Regions from separate parts of the Anaerostipes sp. AF04-45 genome, predicted to be linked through region 2. Evidence: riboswitches for the same ligand, from Rfam matches in the RefSeq annotation. Region 2 holds a riboswitch; the other holds the start of a gene.
The links. Region 2 has a riboswitch for thiamine pyrophosphate ahead of thiC (phosphomethylpyrimidine synthase ThiC). Riboswitches for the same ligand answer to the same signal wherever they lie in the genome.
Positions count from the first base shown of each region.

Region 1: another riboswitch for thiamine pyrophosphate. It lies ahead of DWV34_RS01830 (thiamine-binding protein); the one in region 2 lies ahead of thiC (phosphomethylpyrimidine synthase ThiC).

Region 1 is NZ_QTXQ01000001.1:348,814-364,946, forward strand. Features, by position in the region: gene DWV34_RS01755 (MATE family efflux transporter) at 1-418, shown strand, start outside; gene DWV34_RS01760 (iron-containing alcohol dehydrogenase) at 614-1,786, opposite strand; gene DWV34_RS01765 (zinc-dependent alcohol dehydrogenase) at 1,808-2,836, opposite strand; gene DWV34_RS01770 (L-fuculose-phosphate aldolase) at 2,907-3,587, opposite strand; gene DWV34_RS01775 (2-hydroxyacid dehydrogenase) at 3,601-4,656, opposite strand; gene DWV34_RS01780 (PTS transporter subunit IIC) at 4,697-6,124, opposite strand; gene DWV34_RS01785 (PTS sugar transporter subunit IIB) at 6,166-6,465, opposite strand; gene DWV34_RS01790 (PTS sugar transporter subunit IIA) at 6,481-6,936, opposite strand; gene DWV34_RS01795 (hypothetical protein) at 7,089-7,496, opposite strand; gene DWV34_RS01800 (phosphoenolpyruvate-utilizing N-terminal domain-containing protein) at 7,509-8,234, opposite strand; gene DWV34_RS01805 (BglG family transcription antiterminator) at 8,231-10,285, opposite strand; gene DWV34_RS01810 (HPr family phosphocarrier protein) at 10,292-10,552, opposite strand; gene DWV34_RS01815 (ABC transporter ATP-binding protein) at 10,843-11,577, opposite strand; gene DWV34_RS01820 (ABC transporter substrate-binding protein) at 11,583-12,581, opposite strand; gene DWV34_RS01825 (ABC transporter permease) at 12,610-13,374, opposite strand; gene DWV34_RS01830 (thiamine-binding protein) at 13,343-13,639, opposite strand; TPP riboswitch at 13,714-13,827, opposite strand; gene DWV34_RS01835 (amidophosphoribosyltransferase) at 13,990-15,396, shown strand.
Region 2 is NZ_QTXQ01000007.1:103,898-120,030, forward strand. Features, by position in the region: gene DWV34_RS11800 (sodium-dependent transporter) at 1-283, opposite strand, end outside; gene thiC (phosphomethylpyrimidine synthase ThiC) at 308-1,609, opposite strand; TPP riboswitch at 1,702-1,805, opposite strand; gene DWV34_RS11810 (patatin-like phospholipase family protein) at 2,008-2,838, shown strand; gene DWV34_RS11815 (hypothetical protein) at 2,869-3,897, shown strand; gene vanR (VanR-ABDEGLN family response regulator transcription factor) at 3,907-4,608, shown strand; gene DWV34_RS11825 (sensor histidine kinase) at 4,598-5,743, shown strand; gene DWV34_RS11830 (putative manganese-dependent inorganic diphosphatase) at 5,740-7,374, shown strand; gene DWV34_RS11835 (NUDIX hydrolase) at 7,339-7,935, opposite strand; gene hydG ([FeFe] hydrogenase H-cluster radical SAM maturase HydG) at 7,945-9,363, opposite strand; gene DWV34_RS11845 (TM1266 family iron-only hydrogenase system putative regulator) at 9,376-9,627, opposite strand; gene DWV34_RS11850 (hypothetical protein) at 9,959-10,171, shown strand; gene DWV34_RS11855 (hypothetical protein) at 10,161-11,120, shown strand; gene DWV34_RS11860 (sensor histidine kinase) at 11,168-13,147, opposite strand; gene DWV34_RS11865 (response regulator transcription factor) at 13,171-13,836, opposite strand; gene DWV34_RS11870 (hypothetical protein) at 14,095-15,927, shown strand; gene queF (preQ(1) synthase) at 16,034-16,133, shown strand, end outside.

The DNA.
Region 1 (16,133 bases), on a different contig from region 2:
TATCTTCGGAGCAGCTGCCGCTTTATTTTCTTCATCCATTATATCAGGATTTACAGCAGGCGATATAGAGATGATCCAGGCCGGGCAAACGGCACTGCGGGCAAACGGATTTTCTTTCCTGCTCTTTGGTTTCTATACTGTATACTCATCCCTTTTTCTTGCCCTCGGAAAAGCAAAGGAAGGTTTTATCCTTGGTGCATGCAGGCAAGGAATTTGTTTTGTCCCTGTCATCTTATTACTGCCTGCGGTTTGGGGCATCAACGGAATCCTTTATGCCCAGCCCATTGCTGATGTGATCTCTGCTTTTGTCACAATTTTCATGGCACTGTATCTTCACAGGGAACTTAAGAGTACAGCAGACATTGCTGTCCAAATCAGCAGGAATCCCCAACCAGACAGTATGAAATATGAGTCTTAATCCTGTCTGTACAAAATCCCCGTTTCCATGCGGTTTGACGGAACGGGGATTTTTCTCTCTCGCTCATAAAAAAATATTATGTATATTTCTTTCTAAGTAATTTTAATATTCTTTTTAAAGCTTTTTTTCAAAAAGCTAACCTCTGAAATCGATTACTATCAAAGGTTAGCTTTGACAAAATATAAAATTAAGCCTTTACAAGCTGTTCACAGTATCTTTTCCATAGTATACCTTAAGAATTAATTCTTTCATCTCTTTTGCCGTCGGCTGAATCGGATTAAATGGCGTTGCCACGTCACTCATTGCTTTCTCTGTTAATTTATCCAAATTTTTAATAAAAGTGTCTTCCTGTACCTTCTCTTTCATTGACTTTGGAATATTAATTTTCTCACTCAGCTCAGCAACTGCATCCGCCAATGATTTTTTCCCAATAAATCCTGCAAGTTCATCATACATTTTTTTAACTTCATCATTCCGACTGTTATATTCCAATCCATATGGAAGCACAATCGCATTGGCAAGCCCATGAGGCACTCCATATTCCGCCCCGAAAGAATGAGCAATCCCATGAACAATTCCTAATCCGGAATTAGAAAATGCGATTCCTCCCATACAGGATGCGGCCAGCATCTCTGCTCCCGCATTTTCATCTTCCGGATTTTCGTACACTTTTTCCAGGCTTTTATATCCATAAAGAAAAGCGGCCAGGGACATCGCCTTTGAAAATGGATTTGCAGTCGGCGTTACATAAGATTCTATTGCATGTGTCAGGGCATCCATTCCGGAAGCTGCCGTTAAACTCTTGGGCATTGTTGCCGTAAATTCAGGATCTAAAACAGCGGCATCCGGAACCAGCCTTCCATTCATGTCTCTGACAGAATATTTTTTCTTTTGTTTCATATCCTTAATTAAAGCTGCGCGGGTTGCCTCGCTTCCTGTTCCGGCAGACGTAGCAATACAGCAGACTTTTGCTTTCACTCTTAAATTCTCTATGATATTCGGAGGCATTGTCTCTTCCAGTGTCCGATACGCAGGATTCTCATAAAACACCCACATAGCTTTTGCTGCGTCCATTGCTGACCCGCCGCCAAATCCAATAATCCAGTCCGGTTTAAAAGTTTTCATTCTTTCTGCACCCTTTAAAATTGTTTGAAAACTTGGCTCCGGTTCAACTTCTGTGTAGGCCTCGTATTCAAAACCGGCTTCTTCTAAAACATCCGTAACTTTTTTATAGGAGCCGACATCGATAAGAACATTTCCGCTCATGACAATAAATGCTCTTTTCCTGGGTCCTTCCAATGTCTTAAGCTGCTGTACCGCATTCTTCCCCCAGAATACTTTTTCGCACCCCAATTTAATAGAATACACGTGATCACCATCCTTTACTCTCTAGTAAACAATACAATTTTTAATTACTTTTTGGGCCGCATGTTCAAGTATCGCCTCTTCCAGCTCCTCAAGCGGATATTCCTTTTGAATAAAATCATCACTTTGGATCACTCCCATTTTTAACAATTCCAACGCAGTCTGAACATGTCTCGGCGTTGTGTGAAATACTCCTTTGACCGTTATTTGTGAATAGTGCAGAAGAGCTGCATCAAGAGAAAGGATACTTTTTTCCTTTGTTCCGCCGAACAAAAGAACAAAACCGGCTTTTCTGGCCATCTTAACACTGCTTTCCCATACATTGATCAGACCGGTGGCCTCAATTACAATATCTGCACCCCTGCCTCCTTCTGTCATCGCTTTTACTGCAAATGCGCTGTCCTCAATGTTTGTAATATTTAATATCTCATGAACCCCAAGCTTCTTTGCAAGCTCCAATCGATTTTGTGCCTTATCCGTAACAATAACATGGGCACCTTTTAACACTGCAAGCCTCGCAAACATCAGGCCGATCGGACCTGCACCGTTTACCGCTACCACATCGCCTAAGTGAATGGGACATTCCTCAATACCGTATACAGCACAGGAAAATGGTTCCATCAGACAAGCATTCTTATGAGAAATTGATTCATCCAGCAAAAACATATTCTGTTTTACGATTCTCTCCGGTACTTTTACATATTCTGCATATGTCCCTCTGTTAAATAACATGTCTTCGCACATAGACGGAAATCCCTTTTTACAGAAATAGCAATGATTACATGGGGCTGTATTGTGAACAGCAACCCGGTCTCCTTCTTTGAAATTCTTGACCTTTTTCCCCACTGCGGCAATCACTCCTGAGTATTCATGCCCGAATGGATGCGGTGGTTTCAATAAAGGATATCCTCTCTTATATATTTTTACATCCGTCCCACACGTAGCAGAGATCTTGTTTTTTACTAAAACATCTCCTTCCCCGATTTCAGGGACTTCACATTCTTCAATCCGAAGATCTTCCTGTTCATACAAAACTGCTCTTCTCATTTTCATTCCTGGGCTCTGCTCCTCTTTAAATTAACTTGGAAATCCCGGTTCCAAAAGGAAAACCGGGATTGGAACATCAGTAACAATTAGATGTTTGATCTTCTTTGTCTTTCTTAGGCTGTCCATATGATTTAAATTTCTCCATAACCACGTCCATTTCTTCGTCGCTTAAAACGACCGGTTCGCCGACTGACATCGCCCGATACTGCATTTCCGCACAAAATTCCATATTCACTGCCAGCCCAAACGCTTTTTCAATCCCCGGTCCGCAGGTCAAAAGCCCGTGATTTGCAAGTAAAACAGCTTTTCCCTTTCCGCAGGCTTTGATTGCTGCCTCCGCAAGCTCTGGAGTTCCGAATGTACAGTATGGTGCGCACGGTACCTCTGCTGTTCCTGCACCTCCGATGACATAATGCAGTGCCTTAATCGGCATATTAAGACATGCAAACGTTGTACAATAAGCAGAATGTGTATGTACGACTGCCCCTGCATCCGGTTTATTTACATAAAAGACTGTGTGCAGGCCCCATTCACTGGAAGGCTTTTTATCACCTTCAACCACATTTCCTTCTAAATCCATCACAACGACATCCTCCGGGACAGTTTCAAAATAGCCTACGCCGGACGGACTGATTGCCATCAGCTTTTCTTCTGCATTATAGATACTGATATTTCCGCTTGTCCCTTTGCTGAGACCGGCTGCACTCATTTTTTTGCCGTACTCGACTACCAATTCTCTTTCTTTTTTTAATAGCATATTGTTCCCCTTTTTAAAATGTGATCTGGTTTAAATTGACGATCATATCACCGGTTTTTGTTTCCCAGAAACGATTAATCGTGTCTGTCAGAAGTTTTGGAGATTTTGGAAGAGCATCGACAACGTTTCCGGCGTTATGCGGCGTTAAAGTAATATTATCCAGTTTCAGTAACGGATCATCCTTATCCAGCGGTTCATTCCAATACACATCTAATGCTGCTCCGCCAATCCTTTTATTCTCTAATGCTTCTATAAATGCTTCTTTATCCAGGACCTTTGCTCTGGATGTGTTGATCAGATACGCCGTCGGTTTCATAAGACTGATAACTTCTTCATTAATACTGTTTTCAGTCTCTGGTGTTACTCTTAAATGAAGCGATATAATATCTGCTTCTCTGAACACTTCTTCTCTCTCTTTCATTGTTACAGCAATGCCTTTGGCATTCATGACATCCTGCGTCACAAAAGGATCATAAGCAATGATTTTCATGCCGATCCCGGCAGCTTTTTCCGCCACTAAACGTCCGATATGTCCCAGACCTATGATCCCTACTGTCATCTCTCTCATTGCAGTGGTATATGCTGAATTAACATACTCTTTTCTCCAGATGCCCTGTTTCATTGCCGCATGGGCTCTTGCAATGTTTCTTGTCTCTGCAAACATTAAACCGACCGCAAAATCTGATGTAGCTTCCGCATTTCTGATCACATGCATCACTGGAATATTTTTTTCAGTCGCGGCTTCCACATCTACATGCTCCAGACCCCCGCGGCATGTTCCGATCAATTTTAGGTTTTGAGCCCTCTCAATTAATTTTCTCGGAACGGGACAAAAATGTACCAGCAGAATATCTGTATCTTTTATCTCAGTATAAAGTTCTTCCGGGATCTCTTCTGCCTCCGGTCCCCTTGTTTCTATGTTTAAAGCCTTTTTATGAAAATCCTTTCGGTCATCTGCATTCCATATAATCTCTTTAATTTCCGGTTCATCATCAATATTCAGGCTTTTTGCGGCTTCTGCCAGCAATCCGCTGCTCACGATGATGTCCCCTACTACTGCAATCTTCATAATTTCCCCTTTCGTTTCAAACTATCTTTCACACTGGGTCTTATGCAGTTTCTCCGCCCGATGTTCCTGCGGCTGCCTGTGCTCCTCCCATCGCATTGTGTTCTAAATAATCCCATACTTTTTGTTTATTCTTCTTAAATAATACGAAGCACAAAAGATAGACAGCTATGACCAGTCCAATAATGATTGGGTTCATGGTTAGGAATGCGTATGTAATAAGTCCTGCCGTACAGTTTGACAAGATAAATCCGATAATTAAAACGGTTCCTGCAGTCACTTCATATCCGGCATTTACTGCGATCTCAGTAAATACAGCTGCCCAGGAGGATGCCATTAACAGCTTTGCGCAGAACACAATGCAGGCTGCAATCCAGGATTTAAAGATATTGCCGTTTGACAGAGATACCGGTACTTCTACCATATATGGAAGAGAAGGTAAAACCATCACCGGAAGAACGACATTTCCAGGCAAAATGAAGGCTAACAGAAGGGCGACCGGGATAACTAACAGGCCTGTTGTCAATGTAGCCGCTTCTCCATATCCCAATGCATCATTTACTGCGATGATAAACTCCCGGTCCTTTCCATACTTTGATTTCTTTAATGTCTTTCTTGAGTAATCCGTAATGACCGTAAATCCTGAGGCAAACAATCCCGCAATTTTAGGGAAGATTGCCATTACCGCTGAACAGGTGACTGCAACATCTGCAACCTGTCCCCATGAAGTCATCTCATTTAAAGTGGAGATATTTCCGACAATTCCGAGGATCAGGCCCACGATCAAGCCTACATACATTGGTTCACCCAGGAATCCGATTTTCTTCTTGATCGCGTCTGGTCTTAAATTAATCTTATCTGCTCCTAATTTCCCGAGTATAAAGTCTAAGACTAAATACAGCGGTACATCCCCCATGTGATGAGGTGCTATCATTGCACAGCCTGGATAGTGGTAGTATGTTGACCATCTCTTTTGAACAATCTCCGCAAGCAGCAAGACAACCAAATTGACAAAAAGCATAAGAACAAATGACATCACAAGATTTCCTTTGATCTGGTATAACAGCGATCCCCATACGATGATTGAGTAATTATTCCAAAGATCCGACGGCTGAAAAATATCTGTAATTTTTACAAGGAAGATTACAATCTGGAAGATCAGCCCGACTCCGATAAACATCATTCCGATGTCTGTCGAATAAGCCACCGAAGCAACGGCCTGCCACCCTACATCCAGCGCCGGCAGATTGATTCCCGTCTGTTCAATCAATTTTGTCACTAATGCTGATAATACGCTGCCAAACGCACTGGTTATAAACGCCATACCTTTCAAACCGACACCGATCAGCACAGCAGACATAAAAGCCTTTTTTACCGGCGCTTTGAATATTAAACAAATAATAAAGATGATAATCGGCACTGTTATATAGTTTCCGAATGTATCAAAAAACAGTTTCAGTGTATCCCACATATTTCAACCTCCTCGTATGAATGTTTTCCCGCTTTTCAAAGCTACAGTTCCAGATTCTCTACCTCCTGCATTAATTCTTCAATAAATTCCTCTTCATTAATGCCCACAAGGAAACCTGTGGCATTCAAAATGGGAACCCCGTAGTTTCCTTCCACAGGGCTTGTGTAAACGATCAAGTCATAACCGCCTCCCTGCATGGCACCCGGAACACCTCCGGGACTCACTTCCGTAGCTTCCATCTCATATCCTTTTTCCTCAAATATATCTGCTAATTTTGAAGAAAGCATTGCTGAGCTCACCGTTCCCGAACCGCACACTGATAATACTTTTATTGCTCTCATAATTTCTCTTCCTTTCTAATCTTCTAAAATTTTTAAACAATCCAGGATTTCTGATCTGTCTTTAGAATCCCTGATTTTCTTCAACAGCTCTCCGTCTTGAATGATCTTCATCATCTGCTTCAGCATACTGATCTGCATATCTGAGTCTTTGATCACCAGAGGAATGATCACTTCACAATCCAGCCACACATCTTTTGTTCCCATTGCACAAAATCTTACAGGTTCTCTGGGTATGATGACACCTACCGCCGGTTTATTTACATATGTATTATTTGTATGGGGAATCGCAATCGCAACTCCTTTTCCGGGCAAACCGGTGGGATATACTTTCTCCCGGTCTATCACAGCTTGTGTATATCCTTCTTTTACATACCCTTTTTCATAAAAAATCGTTCCGCCGAGCCGAATGCAGTCTTCTGCCGTTTTAACTTCTGCATCCATAACTACAAGTTCTTCATCTAGCAGTTTCAAAAATGGTCACCTCTTTCTTTTTTAGACTTTTATAGAATATTTGGTTATCGATAACTTAATTTCTAAATACACTATAACACCAATGTTTTTTATCAAAAAGAGCAGTTTCTTTCACTTTTTATTTCGCCGGTTTTACATTTTTTATACCTGTTTTATAAGAAAAATATATCCCATACCGTAATGGCTGCTCCGAACACAATAAGCGCCCCTGCGGCAAAACGGACATACCTGAGTGTTTTGGGGATTCCGAATTTTTCATAGTTATGAAAATGCATAAATACCAGAGGCCACTTACATAAACACATCCCTATGACAACTAACGGTATATGTGTCCACCAGCCTTCCATTGAGAAACCAATGCTTATTAAATTAACAGCAGCACATATTCCAATAATGACATATGCTTTGAGCCTTGACGCTTGATCCCATTTAATAAATCTGGACGTTTTGTTATAACAGTCCATACTACAGCACTGGACTTCTTCTTTTTCCCTTTTCAGCCAAACAGCTGCCGGCTTTTTAGTGATTGGCTGCCCACAGTATATACACCTTTTTTCCATAGAAACCTCCTTTCAAAGGATGTCTGATACCTCCTGGTCCGGTTCTAAAATTATTGTACCTTCCCCGCCATCCATATAAATATTAGTTTTAGAACCGGCTTCCTCCAATATATTTTTCACACCCACAACAGCCGGTATCCCTAATGCTTTTGCAAGAATCACCGTATGAGATGTGTTCCCTCCTCTTTCAGTTACAAACCCTTTTACATGTGTTGTGTCCATCCGCATGATGTCTTCCGGCGTCAGATCCGCCGCGACAATCACAATGTCCTCTTTTGTTTTTGAAACTTCATCCATTGGGGAATTTAATCCTTCCATCTTCCTGATCAAAGCATCACACACATTTTCAATGTCGGTCCCCCTCTCCCGCATATATGGATCATCCATACTTTGAAATATTACAGCCGCCGCTTTTTTCTCCTCTTCTAAAACATAAACCAGGTTCAATTTTTCATTTTGTATCCTCCTGATAATTTTCCCAAAAAAAGCATCGTCATTTACCATTTCAATATAAGCCAGAAAAATGTTTGCAGGCTCTTCTCCTGCTGAAATCTCTGCCTCTCTATACAGTTGCTTCAGCTCCTCCTTGTATTCTTTTCTTACCGTTTCAAAACGGCTGATTTCGTATTCTGCATCTTCAGACTTTTCAGCTCTCGCTTCAAAAGCCAAATTGTTTAAAACCAGAATGGTGCCAGCAGCTTTACCTTCAGCACCTCCGGTTCCTTTCCGTTTTTTCATTTCTTAACTCCTTTCATGTCAACTATAAAACTTTTCCCCTTTTCACTCTCACAGTAACGATAAATACCTTCCAGCACAGGAAAATGTGTATTCTGATCTACGGTCACAAAGAAGATGAATATCTTTCCTTTTATCTCTTCAGATATTTTGATTCTTTCTTCTGAAACAACAATTTCATAATTTATTTCTACATTTAAATCTCCGCGCATAGGACAATGGAGTATTACGACATCCTGAGAAATTTCATAAAATTTGATTTTGTTATGGTTCATCATATTGCATAATCTGTTATACAGACGCTTCCACGCTTTTTCGCCAACCGCTTTCTGGCATCCCTGCATGAGCAGCTCTTCTTTGGTGCTGCGTGCAGGCAGTACGCTGTATCTTTGATTTTGAATATAATTTGCAATAGAATTTAATTTTTTGTCTATCTTTCTGTTATCAGATTCAAATAATATCCGCAGCACATCAAAATATAGTTCATTTTCATCAACAATGCCATTTGTACTCTGAACGGCCGCCGATATGATCCTTTGAATTGTTTTGTTATACTCACCGATGACCCCGCACTGATTCATGACCTGGATGATTTTTTTCTTATCAGAATCCTCCAAAATAACATTGGTAAACACAATATTTTTCCGGTGTGCCAGCAGCTCTGAATATCCCGTGGAAATGATCAGCGCAAAATCGTCCAAATTATATTTTTTAGCCTCAGAAATAATGCCCAATTTAATGTCGGCGGTGCTGCCAAACAGTGTTTTCAGCTGTTCTTTTACTAAAGTTGAAGTTGCCATTCCATCTGCGCAGAGTACTAAGACCTTAGAGACATTGCTTTTCTTTTGAATTGTCTGATACTTCTCATCGCTTATAAAATAGATTGTTAAGTATGCAATCTCATCTGATGTTAACATTTTGGCAAGATCATCTTTCATCTCCCTCACGGCTCTCCCAGTGAAATCATATATTTCGGGATACATTCTCATGACATCCTGAACCAGGGGATTTGTCGATTGCACTCCATATTTCAATCTATAATACAATGGTCTGATATGCCCTTTTAACCTTGTCATTAAGCGGTCTTTATTATCAAAAGAAATACAGGCAATCCGTTCAAAATTTACAACCAGCGCTTTTGTAAAATTAGATATGTACAGATCTTCCTGATCCTGGGAAACAAACTGTGCAACCTTTATCCCTAACAAGAGAGTTGCAATATAATATATTTCCGATTCAGGAATTTCTAAGTTATAAACTTTTAATTTTTCAAAACTCTGTTTCAGTGATTGATACGGCTTTGTTTCAACTAAAGTTACTTTTTCTTCTGTATGAAGATTCATCGTGTAGCCATCCATGCTTCTGATCCAGGAAATCAGGATCATGCTGCATTCCAGTTCTTCATTTTCCAAAACCAGTTTGATATTTTCGTCTTGTTCATACTGCTTTATCAGACATCTGGCAATCTCCAGGTAATCGTAGTCCTCTCCGGTTATCGTAACCAAAGATTGCTGCATCCATTTTTTCAATATATCCTTAGGCTGAAAATTTTGTAATTTCTTAATTTCCTTTCCCACAATTTTTCTGATTGCAAATTCTTCTCCCTGGAGTACATATCCGAACTTGATCGAACTGGCTATAGAAATATTCTGGTTACCCAAAATTTTTTTCCACTCTTTAATATCTTTTAAGATTGTATTTTTGCTGACATCAAAAAGGTTCTGCATCTTCTCTATTGTTACAACCTCGGCAGACAGCAGTATCATTAAGAGTTCCAGTATTCTTCTCTCTTGTACAGAATAATAGTAGCTTCCGTTCTTCCTCATCTCAGCTTCCAGTATTTCAATTTTCTTTGATTTGACACAGATAATTTTTGACTGTATCTCCAGCCTGCCTAATTCCCTGCTCTTAAGCCAGTCATTGATCAGTTCAAAATCATAGTAAAATGTTCTCTTTGTAATGTTTAATTTCTCAATAATTCGGTCAACCGTATAACCGTTTTTTTGTTCTAGTATAATTTTTAAAATATATGCCGGTCTGCTTTTTAATTCCAAAGCAATCTACTCCTTTAAATTTTCAATAAATTCACTGATTTTCTCTCCTGCTTCTTTTTCATCTGTTCCGTTTATTACAAGTTTAATTTTTGTTCCTTTACATATCCCTCCTGACAAAATGCTGATAATACTCTTGGAATCAATTTCCGTATCATTTGTCCTGATTTTTATATCACTTTCATAAGTTTGGCATAACGTAGATAAATCCGTTGCTGGTCTGGCATGAAGTCCTGTTTTGTTCTTAATGATCATTTCTTTTTCGTACATGTCTGCTCCTCCTGATTGTTTCAATTTTATTTGTGCTTTCATTATATTCTCTTTCGTTTTTTCAGAAAATAGCAGTTGTTGTCACTCTTTTTTTCTTGTTTTGTGCAAATATTGTACTGAAAATGGAACCTTAATCCGACAGCAAGTTTTCTCTTTAAAAATGAAATACGGATGCAGCCCTGTGCACCCGTTTATATATGTTATCCCTCTAATTAAAATTATAAAAAATGACCCTTGGAAAACAATATATAATTTTTTCCAAAGGCCTGTATTAATATAATCATATCTGTCTAAAGCTTTTTCAATATATCTTTCTTATACTCCAGAAATTCTTCCGTCAGATTAAAATCTTTTCTCCGGGACTTAGGCTCCCGGATCACAATTTCTTCCGTAATCCTTCCGGGTCTTCCGGTCAGCAGATAAATCCTGTCTGAAAGCAGGATCGCTTCATCAATATCATGGGTGATAAACAGTGTAGACAGATGGATCTTGTCCATCACATCCAAATACCACCGATGCATATCACTTTTCGTCAGTGTATCCAATGCACTGAAAGGTTCATCCAGCAAAGCCACATTCTTAGAAAACATATAGGTCCTCAGAAGCGCAGCCCTCTGGCGCATACCTCCCGAAAGCTGTTTCGGATACTTTTTCTGAGTGCCTTCGAGGCCAAACTCCTGAAAAAGTTCCCCGGCTTTTTGACGGGCAGCTTTTTTGTTCTCACCTTTAATCAAAAGCGGCAGTGCTACATTATCCTCGATTGTCCGATAAGGGAGCAGCAGATCTTTCTGAAGCATATAACTGATATTCCCCGGCTGTCCCGTAATATCCCTGCCGTCCAGCATGACTTTTCCCTGATCAGGTTTTTTCAGTCCGGAAATCACATTAAACAGAGTCGTCTTCCCTCCGCCGCTGGCACCCAGCAGACAGACCAGTTCATTGTCATGCAGCTCTATATTAATGTCTTCTATTATATTTGTATTCTCATATGCAAGCGTAACACCCGTTACAGTCAAATCCGACATTTTCTTTACTCCAAATAGTCGTTGGTAAATCCGGTGTTTTCCGGAATCTTTGTTTTTGAAAGACCTTTCTCACTGATCCAGTTATAAAATGCATTCCACCTTTCAGGATTAATATAGCCCCATTGCTTCACTTCAGCCTTATACTGATCCTTCATATATTTCTGGCTGGCCTGTACCATTTTAGAATCCAGTTCCGGTGATGCTTCACAGAGAATATCTCCTGCATCTTTGGGATGTTCAATGGCATACTCATAGCCCTTTTTTGCGGCTGACAAAAATGCTTTTGCCGTTTCCGGATTCTTTTTCATCCATTCACTGTTCCCGATGATCACCGGCGTATAATAGTCAAAGACCGGATCAATATCTTTGAATGCAAAGTAGTCTGTATCAAGTCCGGCCACCTCCGTGGCAATCCCTGCCCATCCATAGTAAATCCAGATGGCATCCACTTTTTTGCTCTTTAATGCAGAGACCTCATCTGTGACAGTGCTCGGAATCATGTTTACTTTGCTGAAATTCCCTTTATCTTTTTCTACCACCTGTTTTAAGATCGCTTTTTCAATATCCTGATTCCAAGTGGCGTATTTTTTGCCTTCCAGCCCTTTCGGACGTTTGATTCCGTCACCCTTTCTGGATACGATCCCAGAAGTATTGTGCTGTAAAACCGCTGCCACTGCCTTAATCGGAAGAGCATCATCCCCAACGACAGCAGGCATCATCGTATCCTGAAATGAAATACCGAACTGTGCTTTCCCGGAGCCCACAAGCACTTCTGCTCCGTCTTCCGGCGGCTGTACGATTTCCACATCCAGTCCGGCTTCTTTAAAATATCCTTTTTCCTTTGCCACGTAAATACCCGTGTGATTGGTATTCGGTGTCCAGTCCAAAACAAATGTAATCTTTTTAAGCTTTCCGTCCCCGGCTTCTTCTTTCTTTGATCCGCAGCCAGTCATTACTGTGATCAATAACACAGAAAGTAATACAGCTAACATTCTCTTTTTCATAATTATCATCCTCTTTTCACTTTTTCGGCTATTCCCGGTTCTCCCACGGCATACATTTTTTCTGCAGAAGATTCACGGCCCACATCAGCAGGAGACTGATCGCAGAAATCATAAAGATCACCGCAAACATTTTGTCAAAGGCAAAACCTTTCTTAACCCGGATCATATAGACACCCAGACCTTCAAATCCACCCAGCCATTCTGAAATGACGGCTCCCACAACTGCATAGGAAGCTGAAATCCGCAGGCTGGCAAAAAACTGACTAAGAGATCCCGGAAATTTCACATACCGGAATATCTGCAGCTTTGACGCACCCATAGAACGCATCAGGCTGATCGTATCCTTGTCCGCCGAGCGGAAACCATCCAGCAGGCTCACGGTGATCGGAAAAAACGTCACGATAACGATTAAAATTACTTTCGGAAGCATTTCATATCCAAACCACAATACAAGAAGCGGCGCAATGGCCACCGTGGGCACCGTCTGCGTCAGCACGATCAGCGGATAAAATGCCTTATACAGTTTATCGAAATGATCCATGAGCACTGCCATTAAAAAACCAATAACAACACCCATCAGCAGACCGATAAATGATTCAAGTATGGTCACTCTCGCATTCGCCATCAGCAGTGGAAAATCATTTACAAATGCCCTGACCACATCCACCGGCGACGGAAGCAGAAATTTTGAAACCATCCCTGTCCCGCTGGCAGTCTGCCATATCGCCAGAATCACAAGAATCGCCGCTGCCGGCCACAGTTTATTGGTGGTGTTTTGTAACTTTTTTATCAATGGTAAGCACATCCCCTTCTGGCTTATAAGACACTTTAATGTAAGCCGCAACCGACGGTGCACCGGCACGGACAGCAATATGCTGGCACTCTTTCACAATATCCATCAGTTCATCGTAATCACCCTCGATCGCAGTTTCAAACGGTCCCACATAATAATTCAGTCCCGTGCTCTTAATATAATCAATTACCTCGTCCACAATACGGATCAATTCTTCATCATTGGCCGCCTCCGGCAGTGTCTGGATCGCTACGCTTGCATTCATATTTCTTCCTCCTCATAAATCTGTTTCCATAGAAAAACCCCGCTGGCAAATCCAACGGGGAAATAGTCTCATGTACAGCTGTACTGTTTTATTCCTACGCTGGCATTACCCAGATCAGGTATAAGGGTTAAAGACCTCTTCTCGTCTTACTCTCAGCCGGCAGTCTGCCAGCACCCCTGTATATAAAGTTTTCTTATGTCTCGGTTTCACGGTATGTTTGTATTATAATGAATATACTGAATTAAATCAATTCCCTTTTCGAAAGAATGCCAATCTTTCCTTGTCCCGTTCCTCCCGTTTGGTTATAATAAATACAGCAGTATAATCTTATTTACAAATCGGAGGAATTTATGGGCGGATTTTTTGGTGTCACTTCAAAACAGGATTGTGTTTTTGATTTATATTTTGGGACAGACTATCATTCCCATCTTGGGACAAGGCGTGCCGGTATGGCAGTTTACAGTAAAGACGACGGTTTTGACCGTGCCATTCATAACATAGAAAATGCTCCGTTTCGGACAAAGTTTGACAAAGACGTGAACAAGATGCATGGATATATGGGCATCGGCTGTATTTCCGACTACGAACCGCAGCCGCTGATCGTTCGCTCCCACCACGGCACATACGCGATCATGACCGTAGGAAAGATCAATAACACGGATGAAATTATAAAGCAGATGTTTGATTCAGGCCACACACATTTCCTTGAAATGAGCGGCGGAGATATCAATGCAACGGAGCTGGTTGCCGCTATCATCAACCAGAAAGAACATCTCGTGGAAGGAATTCAGCATGCACAGGATGTCATTGACGGTTCCATGACGATCGTACTGCTGACACCAAAAGGCATCTATGCCGCCAGAGACAAAATGGGCCGCACTCCCGTTGCTGTAGGCAAAAAAGACGATGGCTACTGTATTTCCTTTGAAAGTTTTGCCTATTTGAATCTCGGATATGTGGCCGACCGGGAGCTTGGTCCGGGAGAGATCGTGATTCTTACACCTGAAGGTATCCAGACTCTGGCTAAACCCGGCGAAGATATGAAGATCTGTACTTTCCTCTGGGTTTATTATGGTTATCCTTCGTCCTCTTATGAAGGAATCAGTGTCGAGGAAATGCGCTATGAATGCGGAAAGAAGCTGGCTCAGCGTGATGATGCTACTCCCGATAGAGTCGCAGGTGTACCTGACTCAGGGATCGCTCACGCCATTGGCTATGCCAACGAATCCGGGATACCGTTTTCCAGACCGTTTATTAAATATACACCAACCTGGCCGCGTTCTTTTATGCCGACTATCCAAAGTAAGAGAAACCTGATCGCCAAAATGAAATTGATCCCGGTTCATGAACTGATCCAGGATAAAAGCCTATTGTTGATCGACGACTCCATCGTAAGAGGAACCCAGCTGCGGGAAACAACCGAATTCCTTTATCAGAGCGGTGCAAAAGAAGTACACGTCCGCCCGGCTTGTCCGCCGATTTTATATGGATGTAAATATTTAAACTTCTCACGCTCTACTTCTGAAATGGATCTGATCACACGCCGGATCATTGAACAGATCAGCGGAGATTACAAGAATGTACATCTGGAGAAGTTTTCAAATCCGGACTCTCCGGAATATCAGGGTATGATCGATGAAATCTGTAAGCAGCTGAATTTCACATCGCTCCGGTATCACAGGCTGGATGATATGATTGAGTCTGTGGGATTGGATCCTAAGAAACTCTGTACTTATTGTTGGGATGGGAAAGAGTAGATAACATAAAAAACAACACAGCTTTTGATGAGATTGATTGTCAAATGCTGTGTTTTTTCTTTAATTAATTAGAATTTATAAAATTTTTATGTTTATACAAAACTCTTGACAGAGTAACCATACAGTTTTATTAAGGCCTTAATCTGCAATGAATTCTGGCATAACGTCGACAATCTAAGACTCAATATGTTTCTATTAAAATCAAAACCATTAATCGGTACTTCTAGTACTGAAACCTCTAAATTCCACTATGTTTCTATTAAGATCGACATCGGCGGCCATTTGTATTTCTACACTATCCTCTAAATTCCACTATGTTTCTATTAAGATTCATCGGCCAAACGTCGGGCTAAATCCTCACATTTTCCTCTAAATTCCACTATGTTTCTATTAAGATTTGTCTCCAGCATCTACATCTTTTTCATCTTTATCTCTAAATTCCACTATGTTTCTATTAAGATTCATGATAGATGGATAAAAACTGTTCACATCTACACTCTAAATTCCACTATGTTTCTATTAAGATCAGAAGGCGGAGTCGCTATAGAAAACAACTGTCTGTTCTCTAAATTCCACTATGTTTCTATTAAGATGGCAAATGACATGATGTCGTTTAGCAATTATAAGCACTCTAAATTCCACTATGTTTCTATTAAGATGGGGCAAAGGTAGAAATTTTGAGTAAAGGGAAAAGCCTCTAAATTCCAATATGTTTCTATTATCACCGTTCTTGTTTC
Region 2 (16,133 bases):
GTATGATACTGGTCAGATAACCGATAAACTTATATTTTTTATTAAAATAGGAAAATGCATGTATGGCACTTTTTCCGGTTCTCCGGCCAATAGCAATCTCGGTGATCATCAGTGTAAACCCAAAGGTCACTGCAAGAATCAGATAAATCAAAAGGAAGCTGCCGCCTCCGTATTTAGCTGCCAAATATGGAAATCTCCATATGTTTCCTAATCCTACCGCTGATCCTGCAGTCGCAAGCACAAAGCCAATTCTGCTGGAAAAGCCGCCTCTTTCTTCATTCATAAATCTGTAAAATCCTCCTTTAGTTTATACTACGTCGACATCTTCACCTGCCAACACAGCATTCATATTTCGAACGGAACACATTTTTCCGCACATGGTACATGTATCTTCTCTTTCAGGTTTTGATTCAGCGCGGTACCTTTTTGCCTTTTCTGGATCTAAAGCCAGGTCAAACTGGGTCTTCCAGTCAAGTTTCTGTCTTGCCTCGGCCATCTGGTTGTCCCAATCGATGGCTCCTTTTATGCCCTTGGCGATATCCGCTGCATGCGCTGCGATCTTTGAAGCCATAATGCCTTCTTTTACATCGTCCACATTTGGAAGACGGAGATGTTCGGCCGGTGTGACATAGCACAGGAAGCTTGCACCGGATGCCGCTGCAATGGCACCTCCGATCGCTGAAGTGATATGGTCATATCCAGGGGCGATATCGGTAACCAGCGGTCCTAACACATAAAAAGGCGCGCCTTTGCATATCGTCTGCTGAATTTTCATATTTGCCTGTATCTGGTCCATTGGCATATGTCCGGGTCCTTCAATCATTACCTGAACATCCTTTTTCCAGGCCCGGGCCGTCAATTCTCCCAAAGTTACCAGCTCCTCGATCTGAGAAATATCGCTGGCGTCTTTCAGGCACCCCGGACGGCAGGCATCCCCGAGGCTTAGAGTAACGTCATATTCATTACAAATGTCCAAAATCTCATCATAGTATTCAAAGAACGGATTTTCACAGCCGGTAGCTTCCATCCAGGCAAAGATCAATGATCCGCCGCGGGAAACAATGTTCATCTGTCTCTTCATAGCCTTAAAACGGTCTGCGGTACTGCGGTTAATCCCGCAGTGAATGGTCATGAAGTCGACTCCGTCCTCTGCATGCATTTTAAATATGTCGATCCATTCTCTGGATGTGATATCCTTGAGAGCCTTGTTGTAGTATACAATGGCATCGTAAATCGGAACAGTGCCCAGAATGGCCGGGCATTCAGCCACAAGCTTTCTTCTGAAGGTCTGCGTGTCCCCGAAAGAAGAAAGATCCATGATCGCTTCCGCACCCATGGAGACAGCCTGATTTACTTTCTTCATTTCTACATCCAAATTCAGACAGTCTCTGGATGTTCCAAGGTTGACGTTGATCTTTGTTTTCAGGGAATTGCCGATGCCGAACGGCTTTAAGCATTTATGATTTTTGTTGGCCGGTATGACGATTGTGCCGGCGGCGACTTCTCTCATAAGCTTCTGAAGATCCATGCCTTCATAGGCAGCGACAGTTTCCATTTCCTTGGTTGCGATGCCGGCTCTGGCGGCATTCATCTGTGTTGTGTAAGTCATCTTACAACCTCCTCGTTTCAATCAGTCGGGAGGGAATCTAAAATGCAGTATTTAGTTTTCGGAACATTACTATTTAATATACATGCTTCCGTTACAATAAGCATCTAAATCCCTACGTTGGCATTACCCAAATCAGGTATGATGGTCGAAGGTTTATCCTTCCTCTCAGCCCGTAAAAGCTCCCATTTTAGTTTCAAAAACGACCTTAAAGGTCATCTTTCGTATTGTATCATTGTTTATTAGAAAGTGCAATGGTTTGAAAACTGCAATACTGGTCAATATAGACCATCCGGTGATAAAAACTCATACAATAAGTTTCCAGTTTTTGTGCTATAATAAAGAAGAAGCATTTCCGCGGATTCCGGGGAGTGCCCAAATGCAGTTAGGAGTGAGAGAAAATGGCAAGTTTAATATTAGAGGGCGGGACATTCCGGCCTATTTTCAGTGCAGGGGTGATGGATGCCCTGTTGGATAACGACATTATGTTTCCATATGTGATTGGAGTGTCAGCCGGCATTTGTGACGGTTTTTCTTACGTATCCAGGCAGAGGGAAAGAAATCTTCAGATTCTTATGAATCATAGAAATGACCCCAGATATATAGGAAGGCAGAATCTGATCAAAGAAAAAAGTCTGTTCGGGCTGAATTTTGTTTACAATGTGATTCCAAACAAATTATATCCCTTTGACTGGGATACCTTTTACAAATACGACGGAAAAATTCTGGTGGGAGTTACTAATGCCCTGACCGGAGAAATCGAGTATAAAGATGGAAAAGACTTGGATGAGGAGTGCATGATGCTGCGGGCAACCTGCGCACTGCCGCTTGTTTTCCCGGCGATCAATCTGGACGGTATTCCCTATTTTGATGGAGGAATTGCAGATCCGATTCCGGTCCGCAAGGCAATACGGGACGGTAATGACAAGCATTTGATCGTACTCACAAGACCAAAGGGATATCAAAAGGAACTCAGCAAAAGCCATAAGGTTACATCCAGGCTGCTGAAAAGGAAGTATCCGAAACTTCCGGATCTTCTCCTGAACCGTCATGTGGAGTACAACCGCACTGTGAGGTACTGCGAGAGACTGGAGAGAGAAGGAAAGGCCGTGATTCTCAGGCCGGATCATCCCATTGACAGTTTTGAAAAGGATATCGATGTACTCAGGGAGACGTATCAGATGGGATACGATATGGCAATAGAAAGAATAGAAGAAATCAAAAAACTGTGATACAATAAATTAGAAAAAGAGGTGGTCAGGATGGCAAGAATATTGTATTCAGAGCGGCCGTATGTAGAAGAACTATCTACCAATAAAACAAGAAATTTAATCGTAATCTGTGAACGCCTCTTTCTGCCGGTGCAGGCAGATGCAGCCAAGCTTGAACTGGCCGGGGAGATCGCCGGCAGACTTATCGATGAGCCCCAGGTTCTTCTCTGGATGCTTCAGTCGGAGGCGATCGACCTTTTGTTTGAACTTTGGGAACAGAAGGATGGGCAGTTTGCACTGGAGCCCAATTTTAACGATCTTCAGCAGCTCAGGTATCTGGGATTCATTCATGTAGAAGAGGACCAGGTGGCTGTTAATATAGAAGCAAAGGATCTGTTTTATTTTACTTTAAAGAGCCACAAGTCCGGAAGGATCATGGAACGGCATACAAGATGGGAGCAGGTTATTTTCGGGATGCTGTTTACTTACGGAATTCTGGATGTATATTACTGCTATGATATTTTTGTGCAGGTGACAGGAGAGAAGATTTCTTATGACGAGATGGAAAGGTTTCTGCTGATCCGGATCGTCTTTTGGCGGAGCGGCATCCTGCTGCGCAATGAGAAAACTAAGCGCCTGTTTATGGTGAGCCGTGAGGTCCTTGACCGGAATGAAGTGTTTGACGAGTGGAATGAGCATCAGGATCTTAATTTCAGGGAATACACGGAAGATGAGTATGTGGCGCTTGCTATGGGCAACGGTGTGACCGGATGGCCGGGGGTTTCCGAGATGTTTACCTATATTCTGGAGGAGATTGAGGACGACCGATACAAGGCTATGGTTATTATGAAGTCCATCATTCTGATGATCCAGAACGGTGCCAGTTATCTGGACACGGTTGTAAAAGTATCCAGACTCCTGGATGCCGAAGAAGAGGACGAAAAGATTTTTTACGATTGTTTGAAAACTGTTTTTTATCACACACCTATTTATGGGAAGAAAGGGCATACGCTCTCGGATATGGCGAAGAAACAGGAAGACGTGCCGTTTCAGGTGATCAACGGCGGCAAGAAGATTTAGGAGGTATCAATGAAGCAGTCAAACGTGCTTGTAGTAGATGATGAAAAAGAAATTGCCGATTTTATAGAACTCTATCTGAAAAATGAAAATTATGAGGTGTTCAAGTACTACAGCGGTGCCGGGGCACTGGAATGTGTGAAACAAGAGCAGATTGATCTGGCAATTCTGGATGTGATGCTCCCGGACATCGATGGTTTTGAAATATTAAAAGAAATACGGAAAGACCATAACTTTCCGGTTATTATGCTGACCGCAAAGACAGCATCTATGGATAAGATCAACGGACTGACCCTGGGAGCGGATGACTATATTGAAAAACCGTTTGAACCGCTGGAGCTGATGGCCAGAGTAAAGGCTCAGCTGCGCCGGTTTATCCGCTATAATGACGGCAGCGGACAGAGCAGCGAAGATACTCTGGAGATTGCCGGACTGGTGCTGAACAGGAATACACACCAATGTCTGTACGGGGAAGAGGAAGTGACACTGACGCCTCTGGAGTTTTCGATTCTCTGGATACTCACTAAGAATAAGGGCAAGGTGATCAGTTCAGAAAATCTTTTTGAGCAGGTATGGAAAGAAAAGTATTTCAAGAACAACAACAATACAGTTATGGTCCACATCCGCCATCTGAGAGAAAAGCTCGGAGAGGTGATGGGACATAAGGAGCTGATCAAGACTGTCTGGGGAGTGGGATATAAAGTTGAGGAGTAAATGGAACAAATACCGGAGCTTAAAGATCAGGATCATGCTCCAGACTCTGGGCATCAGCCTTCTGGTAGGCATCTTTGGTTATCTGTTTATTTTTGTCTTTGTGGATGGAGTGCTTCAGGCGCCGTTTGCAGACAGTATGGTGCACTTTTTTGAGAAGTTCGGATTCGACAATGAGAGTGCTATTCATCTGTACCGTGCGATCTTCTGGGACAATAAGACCATGATTATTTCTACGGGGTTTATCTTTCTGTTTCTCTGCAGTTTTTATCTGGGTATGTCCAGGTTTACAACCTATTTAAGGCAGATTGAATCCGGAATCGATATGATTCTGACAGACTCCAGCGATCTGATCGAGCTGGAGCCGGAACTGCAGCCTATGGAAAACCGTCTCAATGAGATCAAGGCCAATCTGAAGGAACAGCGCAGGCAGACCCAGGAGAGCGAGCAGCGCAAAAACGATCTGGTGGTCTATCTGGCCCATGACCTGAAGACACCTCTGACATCGGTGATTGCATATCTGAGTCTTTTAAGCGAGGCACCGGATATGCCTTTGGAACAGAGGGCAAAATATACACATATTTCTCTGGAGAAAGCCAAACGTCTGGGGGATCTGATCAACGAATTTTTTGAGATTACAAGATATAATCTTCAGAATATTACTCTGGAAAAGAAGACATTCTATCTGTATGTTTTGTTAGAACAGGTACTGGATTCTTTTGAACCGGTCTTTCAAGAACGCGGACTGATCTGCCGCACGGAGATCGAAGACTCAATCCTGATCCACGGGGACCCGGACAAACTGGCCCGTGTCTTTGAAAACCTTTTAAGAAACGGAGTTTCCTACTGTTACCCGAATTCAGCCATCGAGGTCAGCGCGTCGGGAGAAGATAAAGAGGCTGTGATCAGGATCAGGAACCAGGGAAAAGAGATACCGAAGCATAAACTTGAGAATTTATTTGAGAAGTTTTACCGTCTGGATGAAGCGCGGTCTACGGAGACCGGCGGAGCGGGCCTTGGTCTTGCGATTGCCAGAGATATCGTAGAGCTTCATCAGGGAACGATCACTGCGAACAGTAATAAGGATTTCACGGAGTTTATTGTCAGACTTCCAATGGAACAGAAGGAGGAGCCATGAAAAGTACTTATGTAATCGGGCACAGGAATCCGGATACGGACTCCATCTGCTCTGCGATCGCCTACGCGAATCTGAAAAATCAGGTGAACGGAGGGGGATTTGAAGCCCGCAGGGCCGGCAACGTCAATGGAGAGACGAGTTTTGTATTAAAGCAGTTTCAAGTGAAGGCCCCGGAGTTTTTGAGCGATATCAGGCCCCGGATGAGCGATATCACGCTGCATGAAGTGGAAGGTGTCAGGCAGGATATCTCGATCAAAGAGGCAGGGGATCGGATGAAGAAGCTGAAACTGGTGGCTCTTCCGGTCCTGGAAAATAACCGTCTGAAAGGCATGGCAACGATCAGTGATATCGCCCATGCGGACATGGATGTTTATGACAGTGAGATTTTGGCCAAGGCAAAGACTCCATATCAAAATCTGGTCAAAACTCTGGATGGTGTGATGATGGCAGGCAATATTTTAGATGTTATTGATCACGGAAAGGTAACAGTATCTGCTGCCAGCATCGACAAGATGGAACAGTTTGTGACAGAGGGGGACTTGGTGATCCTTGCGGACAGAGATGATGCCCAAAAGCGTGCTATTGAGATCGGCGCCCAGTGTATTATCGTATGTATGGGCAGCAAAGTGAGCAGGGAGATTCAGGAGATGGCAGAGTCAAAAGGATGCCGGATCCTAGTGACGCCCTACGACACTTTTACAGCCGGCAGGCTGGTCTGCCAGTCCATGCCGATTTCCTATGTGATGACCAGAGAAAATATCATCACCTTTTCTTCCAATGACTATGTGGATGATGTGAAAGCACTGATGGCCAAAAAGAGATTCCGTTATTTTCCGGTCCTTGACCCAAAGGGAGAGTTTATTGGTCTGGCATCGAGACGGCGTATGCTGGGATTTGAAAAGAGAAAAATGATCCTTGTAGACCACAATGAACTGTCACAGGCCGTGGAGGGACTGGAAGAGTGTGAGATTCTGGAGATTATTGACCATCACCGTCTGGGCTCTATGGAGACGATGTCGCCTGTCTATTTCAGGAACCAGCCGGTAGGATGTACGGCAACGATCGTGACACAGATGTATGAAGAACATGGTGTGGAGATCACGAAGCCGATGGCAGGTCTGCTCTGTTCCGCGATCCTTTCCGATACGCTCATGTTCCGGTCACCGACCTGTACCCCGGCGGATGAGGCTGCTGCCGGAAAGCTGGCAGAGATTGCAGGGATAGAGATAGAAGAATATGCCAAGCAGATGTTCCGTGCAGGAAGTGACTTGAAAGGCAAAGCTGCCGATGAGATCTTTTATCAGGATTATAAGAAGTTTTCCTCAGGAGATGTCTCCTTCGGAGTGGGACAGATCACGTCTTTGGATCAGGGTGAGTTAGAGGAGATCAAAGATAAGATCATACCGTATGCCGAGACAGTCAGAAATGAACAGGGATTGGATATGATCTATTTTATGCTGACCAATATTCTGGAAGAGACGACTTATCTTATTATGATCGGAGATAAGAGCAGCGGCATCATTTCACAGGGCTTTGGAGCCGAGACAGACGGATGTGTCGCAAAGCTTCCGGGCGTGATGTCCAGAAAGAAACAGTTAATCCCGAATATACTGAATATTATACAGCAGTAATCTGGCAGTCATGCCCCAGATTACATGCTTTTTATAGCGGTATAGACAAACTTCATTTTTCCCTTTTGCCCACGGGTAGTTCTCCCCGTTTGGAATGTCGGCAAAAGGGAAATTTTTTTGCGGTTTTGTCATAAGAACATTGCTGTAATACTCCGGTTCATTTTCAAGGAAGAAATCAAGTGGGACGGTAAAGACGGAATCCACCTCATCCCGGGAAAACTGGCCGTGGTAATCACGGAGTTCCGCAAGGAACGGTTCTATGCGTGTCTGATACGGAGTCAGAAGATAATCCAAAGCCCCATAAACCTGAATGGTCTCTTTTTCTACAAACAATTCTTCCATAGTCTCCCGGACAGCCGCTTCATAGGTCGATTCTCCAGGCTCCACTTTGCCTCCGGGAAAGCAGACTTCTCCCGGCTGTTTGTTCAGGTGTTTGGCGCGCACCTCGAATAAAACGTGGTACCCATCCTCCTTTTTGATCAGGGGGATGAGTACCGCAAAAGACGTTTCCTTTTCTTCACCGATTCGTTTTGGAATATGATGTTTTAAAGATTCAAACATGGGGTTCTCCTAAAATCTGAAATCACGTTTTCCTTCATGGATATTCTCAATATATTCTTTTGCTTTTTGTTTTACCACCGGATTCGTGATCGTTTCCAAAGCTTTTTTGATCACTTTTTCTCCCTTTTGTTTTGTATCCTCAGAAGCATAATCTTCCAGATACTCTTTGAGGGTCATCATGGCGTTTGGACCGCAGCAGTTGGCAATCTGGCCGGATTTTACAAGAGACATGAAGCGGTCTCCGGTCCTTCCTTCACGATAGCAGGCAGTACAGAAGCTCGGGATATGACCCAGGTCGAGGAGCCAGTTCACAACTTCATCCAATGTACGGTCGTCACTCCGCTCAAACTGCGCAGAATTGTCTTCCGGCTTTTCGGGCTCCGCATAACCTCCCACGCTGGTAGAAGATGCACCGCTGATCTGGGAGACACCCACTCGCAGCACCCGCTCTCTGGATTCTTTTGTTTCTCTGGTGGAAATAATAATGCCAGTGTACGGTACTGCCACGCGGAGAATCGCCACGATCTTTTCAAAAATGTCATCATTGATTCCGTTTTCAAATTCATCAGGATCTACATCGTCTGCCGGACGGATTCTTGGAACACTGATCGTATGGGGGCCTACGCCGAACCTGGCCTCCAAATGTTCTGCGTGCATTAAAAGTCCCGCAAAATCATAGCGGTACATGTTCAGGCCGAATAAGACACCGATGCCTACATCGTCAATGCCTGCTTCCATGGCCCGGTCCATAGCTTCCGTGTGGTATGCGTAATTGTGCTTCGGCCCAGTCGGATGCAGAACTTCATAATTATCTTTATGGTATGTTTCCTGGAATAAAATATACGTACCAATCCCTGCATCCCGCAGCCTTTTATAATTTTCTACCGTCGTGGCGGCAATATTTACATTGACGCGGCGGATCGCACCGTTTTTATGTTTGATTCCATATATGGTTTTGATACTTTCTAATACATACTCGATCGGAATATTGACCGGATCTTCCCCGGTTTCCAGTGCAAGGCGCTTGTGCCCCATGTCCTGAAGTGCGATAACTTCTTTTTTTATTTCTTCCTGTGTCAGCTTTTTCCTGCGGATATGTTTGTTTTTATAATGATATGGACAGTACACACAGCCGTTGACACAGTAGTTGGCAAGGTAGAGAGGAGCAAACATGACGATACGGTTTCCGTAAAATTCCTCCTTGATCTTAATGGCCAGGTCAAAGACCTTCTGTATCAGCTCTTTATCCTCACATGCCAGCAGGACAGAGGCCTCCCTGTGGCTTAACCCTTTCAGTTTTTTTGCCTTTTCGATGATGGATATGATCAGCTCTCTGTTATCCTTATTGGCGTCGGCATAGGCAAGGGTATCCTTGATTTCCTGGTCACTGATAAACTCTTCTGCAATTTTTGAATCTGGTTGGTACATGATTTCTCTCCTTTATTTGGTCTTGGCAAACATTGATTTTACGCTGATTCCTTCAATCATTCCGAGCTTGCCGGACAAAGTGCTGATGGTGTTTTCGGGTGCGTCTAAAACAATGGAGATGATATTGATCTCCTTTTCGCGGTAGGGAATGCCCATTCTGCCGACGATATAATCCCGGTATTCATGCAGCAGCTGATTGGTTGGAGTTATGCCTTTTTCTTCCTCAATGATGATACCGATCAGTGCAATCCGTGTTTCCTTCATAATAAAATGAACCTCCTTATACAATAGAAAAGGCATATCCCATCCGGAATATGCCTGATTATCACAGTATAAAATAGAGTTTTGTATACAAAACTCTGCGCAGTTTATAAAGGATCAATCTTGGCATCGGGCAGTACCCTGGCTTCAGAATGATATTTTTCACTGCATTTATAGTAGCTCAAAACAGGGGAAAAGTCAATCAACAACAAATAACAACAAGTGTTCAATACCGTCTGTATGGATAGCTTCTTATGCTAGAATAAAAAGGAACTTTCACAGGATGGCCTGTGAGCGCAGCAGCTGTTGGTCTTAGAGAATAGGAGGAGAGTTTATGATGAAAAAATGGGGGAAGATCGTGACCGGTATTTTTTTGACAGCGGCAATGCTGGCCGGAACTTTGGGGGCAGGAACTGCCCAAGAAGTTGTGAAGGCAGCAGGAAGCACGATCAAGGCTTCCGGCGGTCAGATTAAGCTGAAGGACGTAACGGATGATGGAGTCTTTAATCAATACTCTGTAACCAAAACAAAAAAAAATGAACATTAAAATCGTAGTTCCGAAAGAATCTACAGTGTTTTTAGATTTTTACGGAGTAAGAGGAGATGAAAATGACAATGCCTACCTGAAGAAAAATTGGACCATAAGTTTTCAGGGACAGAAGTGGACGGGGAGAGCTGTCCGGATTGTAAAGCATCTTAAAAAAGGAACTTATACATTAACTGGAAGTATCAGTGAGCCTCAGTTCAGTGTAATCGACGCAGGGTATGTGGATTCCGGCAGCAGCAGGTTCACATCGGCCAAAAATAAGATTAAAGAAGGAACGGGAAAATGGAATTACCAGACGTTTAAAGTAAAGAAGAAAAGCCATATCCAGACCGTTGGCCGGACTTTTAAGTATAAGTCAGGAATCATTAAGGCAGGGAATAACAGCCATTTGTCTGAGGCCTATAAAAAATCAGTTCCCTTCTATATTCAGAAGAAAGGCAAAAAAGGAAAATATACAGCGGTAACAAACAAAATGAGTTATACATCAAAAAAAATAAACAAACACTTTGCATTGAGTCCGGGAACTTACCGTCTGAAGACAAAGATTCCGAAAGGATATGTGTCACAGTTTATGTACGTGGATACGGTATATAAAAATAGTTATGCGGTAACAAAAGCAAAGGCAAAGCTTCTGACTCAGGGCAAAAAAAAGAGCAATTTGTTTACCGATGCGGATAAAGCGAAAAAAACTCATTATTATAAGTTTAAGGTTTCAAAAAACGGAAAGATCTCCATGAAACTTACAACGAAAAACAATTCCGGAAGGATCAAAGCCGCAGTTTACGGAAAAGGCATGAAGACGAAGAAAAAAACAATGGAATATTCAGGAACACATTATTTTAACTGCAAACTAAAGAAAGGTACCTATTACATAAAGGTGACAAAAGATACGAAAAAGTCCACAGGTCTTTACAGTCTGACTTATTCGGATAAGACCGAATCCAGATAAAATAAAAGATACCGCTTTTATAAAGAGTTTGTAAAAGCGGTATCTTTTTATTCCATTTTTTCTTCAGCCAGAGGAAGGGTAACGGTAAAGACCGTATATCGGTTCTTCTTGGATGCTGCCTTTATGGTTCCGCCGTATTCCTCCAGAGAGATCCGCACAAAATATAAACCCAGGCCCCTTGTTCCGGGGCTGTTTTTTGTGCTGAATTTGTAGTCAAAAATGTGCGGGAGGTCATCCGAAGATATTCCTTCGCCGGTATCGGTAAAGGTGATCACAGCCTGCTGCCCGTTATATTCAGCGTCGATTGTCAGGGAGCCTTCCGGCGGAGTATGTTCGGTGGCGTTCAGGATAATATTTTCAAATGCCCGGAAAAGGCGGGCTTTTTGATGCCAAATAAAACAATGATTTTCCGGAAGGTTTAAGTTGTAATAGATGCCGTTGGCATCCGTATACGGTTTTGTCTCCATATAAACATAGGTTAAAAAATCATTGCAGTCTATAAGGCAGGGCGGTTCATGAATCTTATCTTCTGCGTTAAAAATCTGCAGGCTGCTGATATCGCTCTGTATTTGAGAAGATTTTTTGTCAATGATCTCTAAATACTGCTCCAGCTCTTCATCAATATTGATTCCGCCCTCGCGTATAAAATCAATATAAGTTTTGATCGCCGATGCAGGGGCTTTCAGATCGTGTGCGGCAATCGAGAGAAATTCCTTTCGTTCTTCCAGCATCTTCGACAGACGGGCAGTCTTTTTATCCACTTCTTCCTGAAGATGAAGAGTCAGACGTTGATTTTTCAGGATCAGGTTTTGATTATACCGGATGATCAAAATCATAAAAAGCAGAACCATCAGAAAACCGCTGTACTCATCCTGCCATCCAAACCGGAGGGGTTCATAGTCTCCTCCGGTCCACAGATCGGTGAAAAGTCCGAATCCAAACACTGCATTTCCTGCCAGCAGCCATACAGAAGACCGGTCATTCAGGATTCCAAGGAAGGACAGGAGGATCAAATAAAAGCTGATCAGCAGCTTAGAAGTATAGATGATGGTTCCGTAAATGCTGACGATATTATGAAATGCCGGAAAAAGTACATAAGTAAAAATGACGGGAGATACGGACATCAGGACCGTAAACACGTAAACAGCAATGTGCAGTCTGACCGGAAGAATTCCTCTGCACAGCCGGCTGGTGAGCAAAACCATGCAGGCAAGCATTGCAAAATAGGACACATCTTCAATGAGATAGGATGTTCCCCAAAGATCCCATCCAAGCCAGTGAAAAAACGGATAGCTGACATGAATTGAGAAAAACAGGCAGACCAGTCCGTATGCGGCAAAGACCTGGTCCGAATGATTCCGGACCCAGACACCCAGTGATGTGACAGCCGCTCCCAGAGGAAAAAAGCACAGCAGCGCATAGAAGATTATTTTCTGTGTCAGGGCATTTGTAACGGCACTGCTCGTTCCTAGGACCGGAGGATAGGTAAGTCCGCTGTAATAATGGGTATCATTTGCGGCCTGAATGACTAATTCGACGGTTCCGGAGGGAAGAGGAATTAATGTATTCTGTATATGCCGGGAAACGGGAACTGCATCGGGGCTGCCCATTTGCCGGACTAGCGTTTGGTTGACATAGATACGGCAGGAAGAGAAAATTTCCGGCACTTCGAGCATCCAATCGTCTTTAGACGAAGGAAGATTTAAAACTTTACGGTAAGTAGCGGCGCCAAAAGGTGATTGACTTGGCTGATGGGATGAAAAATTTCCAAATTGGCCAATAGTGATGATTTCAGGAGACTCTGCGGATCCTGCAGAAAAATCCTTTGGTGTGTACAGACGGCCGGAATAAAATTCCCACTGCCCGGTCAAAGGAACCAGATCTTTAGAGGGATTAGAATTTGATGAGGTATATTTATTGTCCAGAGAATAGCAAAGAGTAAAAAGCAGGGCAGCGGACAGCAGAGCGGCGGAGAGGATAAAGACGGATAACAGTTTCTTTTTGGATTTTTCTGTTTTTAAGTGCATGGCAGACTCCCTATAGTTTTTGTTTACTCTGTGAAGAGATACCCTTTTCCCCATTGTGTTTTAATATATTCTTTTTCGGGAGACAGTACCTGGATTTTCTTCCGGATCCGCATAATCAGGATCTGAATACTGTGTGTATTATAACAGGACTCACCCCATACCGCGCGGTAAATTTCTTCCTGCCTGTAGGGAATGCCTTTATGATCCATTAAAAATCTCAGAATTTCGAATTCATTGACCGTCAGATTCAGCGGAAGATTCCCAATGTATGCCTGCTTTTCGTCATTATCCACGGACAGTCCGGGCGTCCGGCAGGAAGGAACGGTGCAGCAGGAGTTTCGTATTCTGGCCCTGATCCTCATCTCCAGTTCTTTTAAGAGATAAGGCTTTGTAATATAATCATCCCCGCCGCAGTCAAAACTTTCTATCATGATCTCTTCATCGGTCAGATTAGTCAGAAAGATCACGGGTATGCTGTAATTTGCACGAATCGTCCGGCAGAGACAGAATCCATCCGTTTTTTCCATATGAATGTCCAGGATAACACACTGATACGTGTGTTCTGACAAACAGGAAAGAGCAGTCAGAGCATCAGTGGCAGTATTCACATGATACCCGCATGTTTCAAAATACTTACGGTTAATTTCAAGGATTTCTAAGTCATCATCCACAAACAGCAAACGCTCCATAGTCGGGGCTCCTTTCATGATTTTCTATACTCAGAGTATAGATGTGTTATTTTTATTGTAAACATATTTCAGAGCCTTTGCAATTTTAACAGACAATGTTGTTATTTATTGTGAAACAGAACTCAATTGGGTGGACGTACTTCGTACGATAAGGTATACCCGCAGGGCACACCGCATTTTATACCCTTCGGGTGGACGTACTTCGTACGATAAGGTAATATTTTGTTTAGGATCTATGGGACGAAGAGAGGACTGCAAATGAAAAAGAATTATAAGAAAATGATCTGTTTATTTTTGGGAGTTATCATATTGACCATGGCTCAGCCAGTTTTCTGTTCTGCATGGGGTCCTCCCAAAGCAGAGGATGAAGAGAAATTTTTAGAATGGTATGAGAAGCATAAGAATGACCAGAATGCCGTCTATACTCTGACAGGGGATCTGAAGCTTACAAAAGGGACTAAGGAAGATCCCATCCGGTTTGACGGCAGAGGCAAAGTGAGGATTGACTGCGGAAATCATGGAATTATTGTAAACAGCAGAGTGATCATTGATAATCCTGACCTTACGATAAGCGGAAACTATATGTTTGTACTAATGGAAAACAGTATAGACTCTCATCTTATTTTAAAAAGAGGGACGGTTCTTGACGAGTCCGACGATGCATGTGCGGTTCAGGTTATCCGCGGAACCCTTCAGACTTCATCTGATCCGTCGGACAGGTTTACGATTCAGATGAAAGGAAAGGATATCACCGGAATTTATCATGGCACAGATGAGCCGCTGGTGCTTAGACAGATCGATGTTACAGCAAAAGGCACAGGGCGGGTTGAGGGAGTTAAAAATAATAGAAACCAAACGTTGTCTTTGACAGATTGTAATATAAAAGTGTCCGGAGACCAGGAAGCGTGTGGTGTTTCGAATCTGGGCAGGACAGAAGTGAACCGCTGCCGCATTACTGCTTCTGTCAGTGATGCCTCAGGTACTGCAGTCAGTGTTGCCGGTTCCGAAATATCCAGCAGGGATTCTAAAATAGTTCCGGAAATCACGGGCATGAAAAATACAGTCTACAGCATTTATGATGTTGACAGCTTTACTCCTGTCATCGGCAGAACTGGCACAGACCTTAAATCCCTTCTGCCGCAAAATGCCAGTGTTTACGTGGAAAATGCAGAGACAAAAGAGAAAAGTATTATTTCAATGCCTGTTATATGGGATGCTTCAGGAGCAGATACTTCAAAAGAAGGGATTACGCTTGTGAAAGGGAGACTTCTCACAAAAGATCTGTTTGGGATTTACATCAATTCGTCAGGAATCAGCCCGGAGACAGCCGTCATTGCGGTACCGCCGGAGGGAATGTTTTTAAACAGTTACAGGATTCTGTCGAAGGAAGAGGGACGGATCAGGGGAATGCTGGAACTGCCTTATCCTGCCGGCGCAGACTCCATGATTCTTCAATACAGTGCGGATCAGAAAAACTGGAGGACTTATGAAGAAAAAAACGGCAGTACGAATATCATTCGCGGCCAGGACTTTCCAAAACCGTTCGGAGTCTTCAGCTTTGTCTTTGACATACCTGTAAATACAAAAACGTTTTATATGCGTACAAAGGTTCATGGCAGCAGTATTTTTTCAGGAACCAGCGCCGTGTGGAAAATAGACGTAGACCATGGGGCTCCGGAATCTTCTGTCAGCGGGGAATCCGGTGGAGACAGAGGCGGACAGACTGTAGAACAGGAGGAAAGTACGCAGAAGGATCAGAGGAGTGAAGGCAACCCCGGGTATTCGGAAAATTCCGTTAGGTATAAGGATAAAAATTCTGTCTCAGATCAAAAGTCTAAGAAGAGCCAAAATGTGAATAAAAATGAGTCTTCTCAGAGACAGGAGAAAAAGAAAGAAAAAGTCCAGAGAAAAAAGACAGCCCCGGAGGTACAGGATAATGAAAAACAAACTCCAAAAACGTCTGGATGGGGGAGAAATGCAAAAAGCTATGATAAGGGAGACCTTGTTTTTGCAGCTATAGGGATTCTTCTGATTTTTGGAGCAGCACTGCTCCTCGGCAGGAAATTTTTCCGTAAGAAAAATCTGTCATAGTTCATGTCAATATTTATGACAGCATGTAAAAAATATGGTATACTGATAGGACAATCAATGGAGTAGAAAAGTATCCTTGATTGGAACAAAAACAGGAGGAATTAAGATGAGTGGTAGAACCAATGTGGAATTGGGAGGTATTACACTGCTGGGAAATCAGCAGACAAAATATCCGGATGATTATGCACCGGAAGTGTTGGAGACTT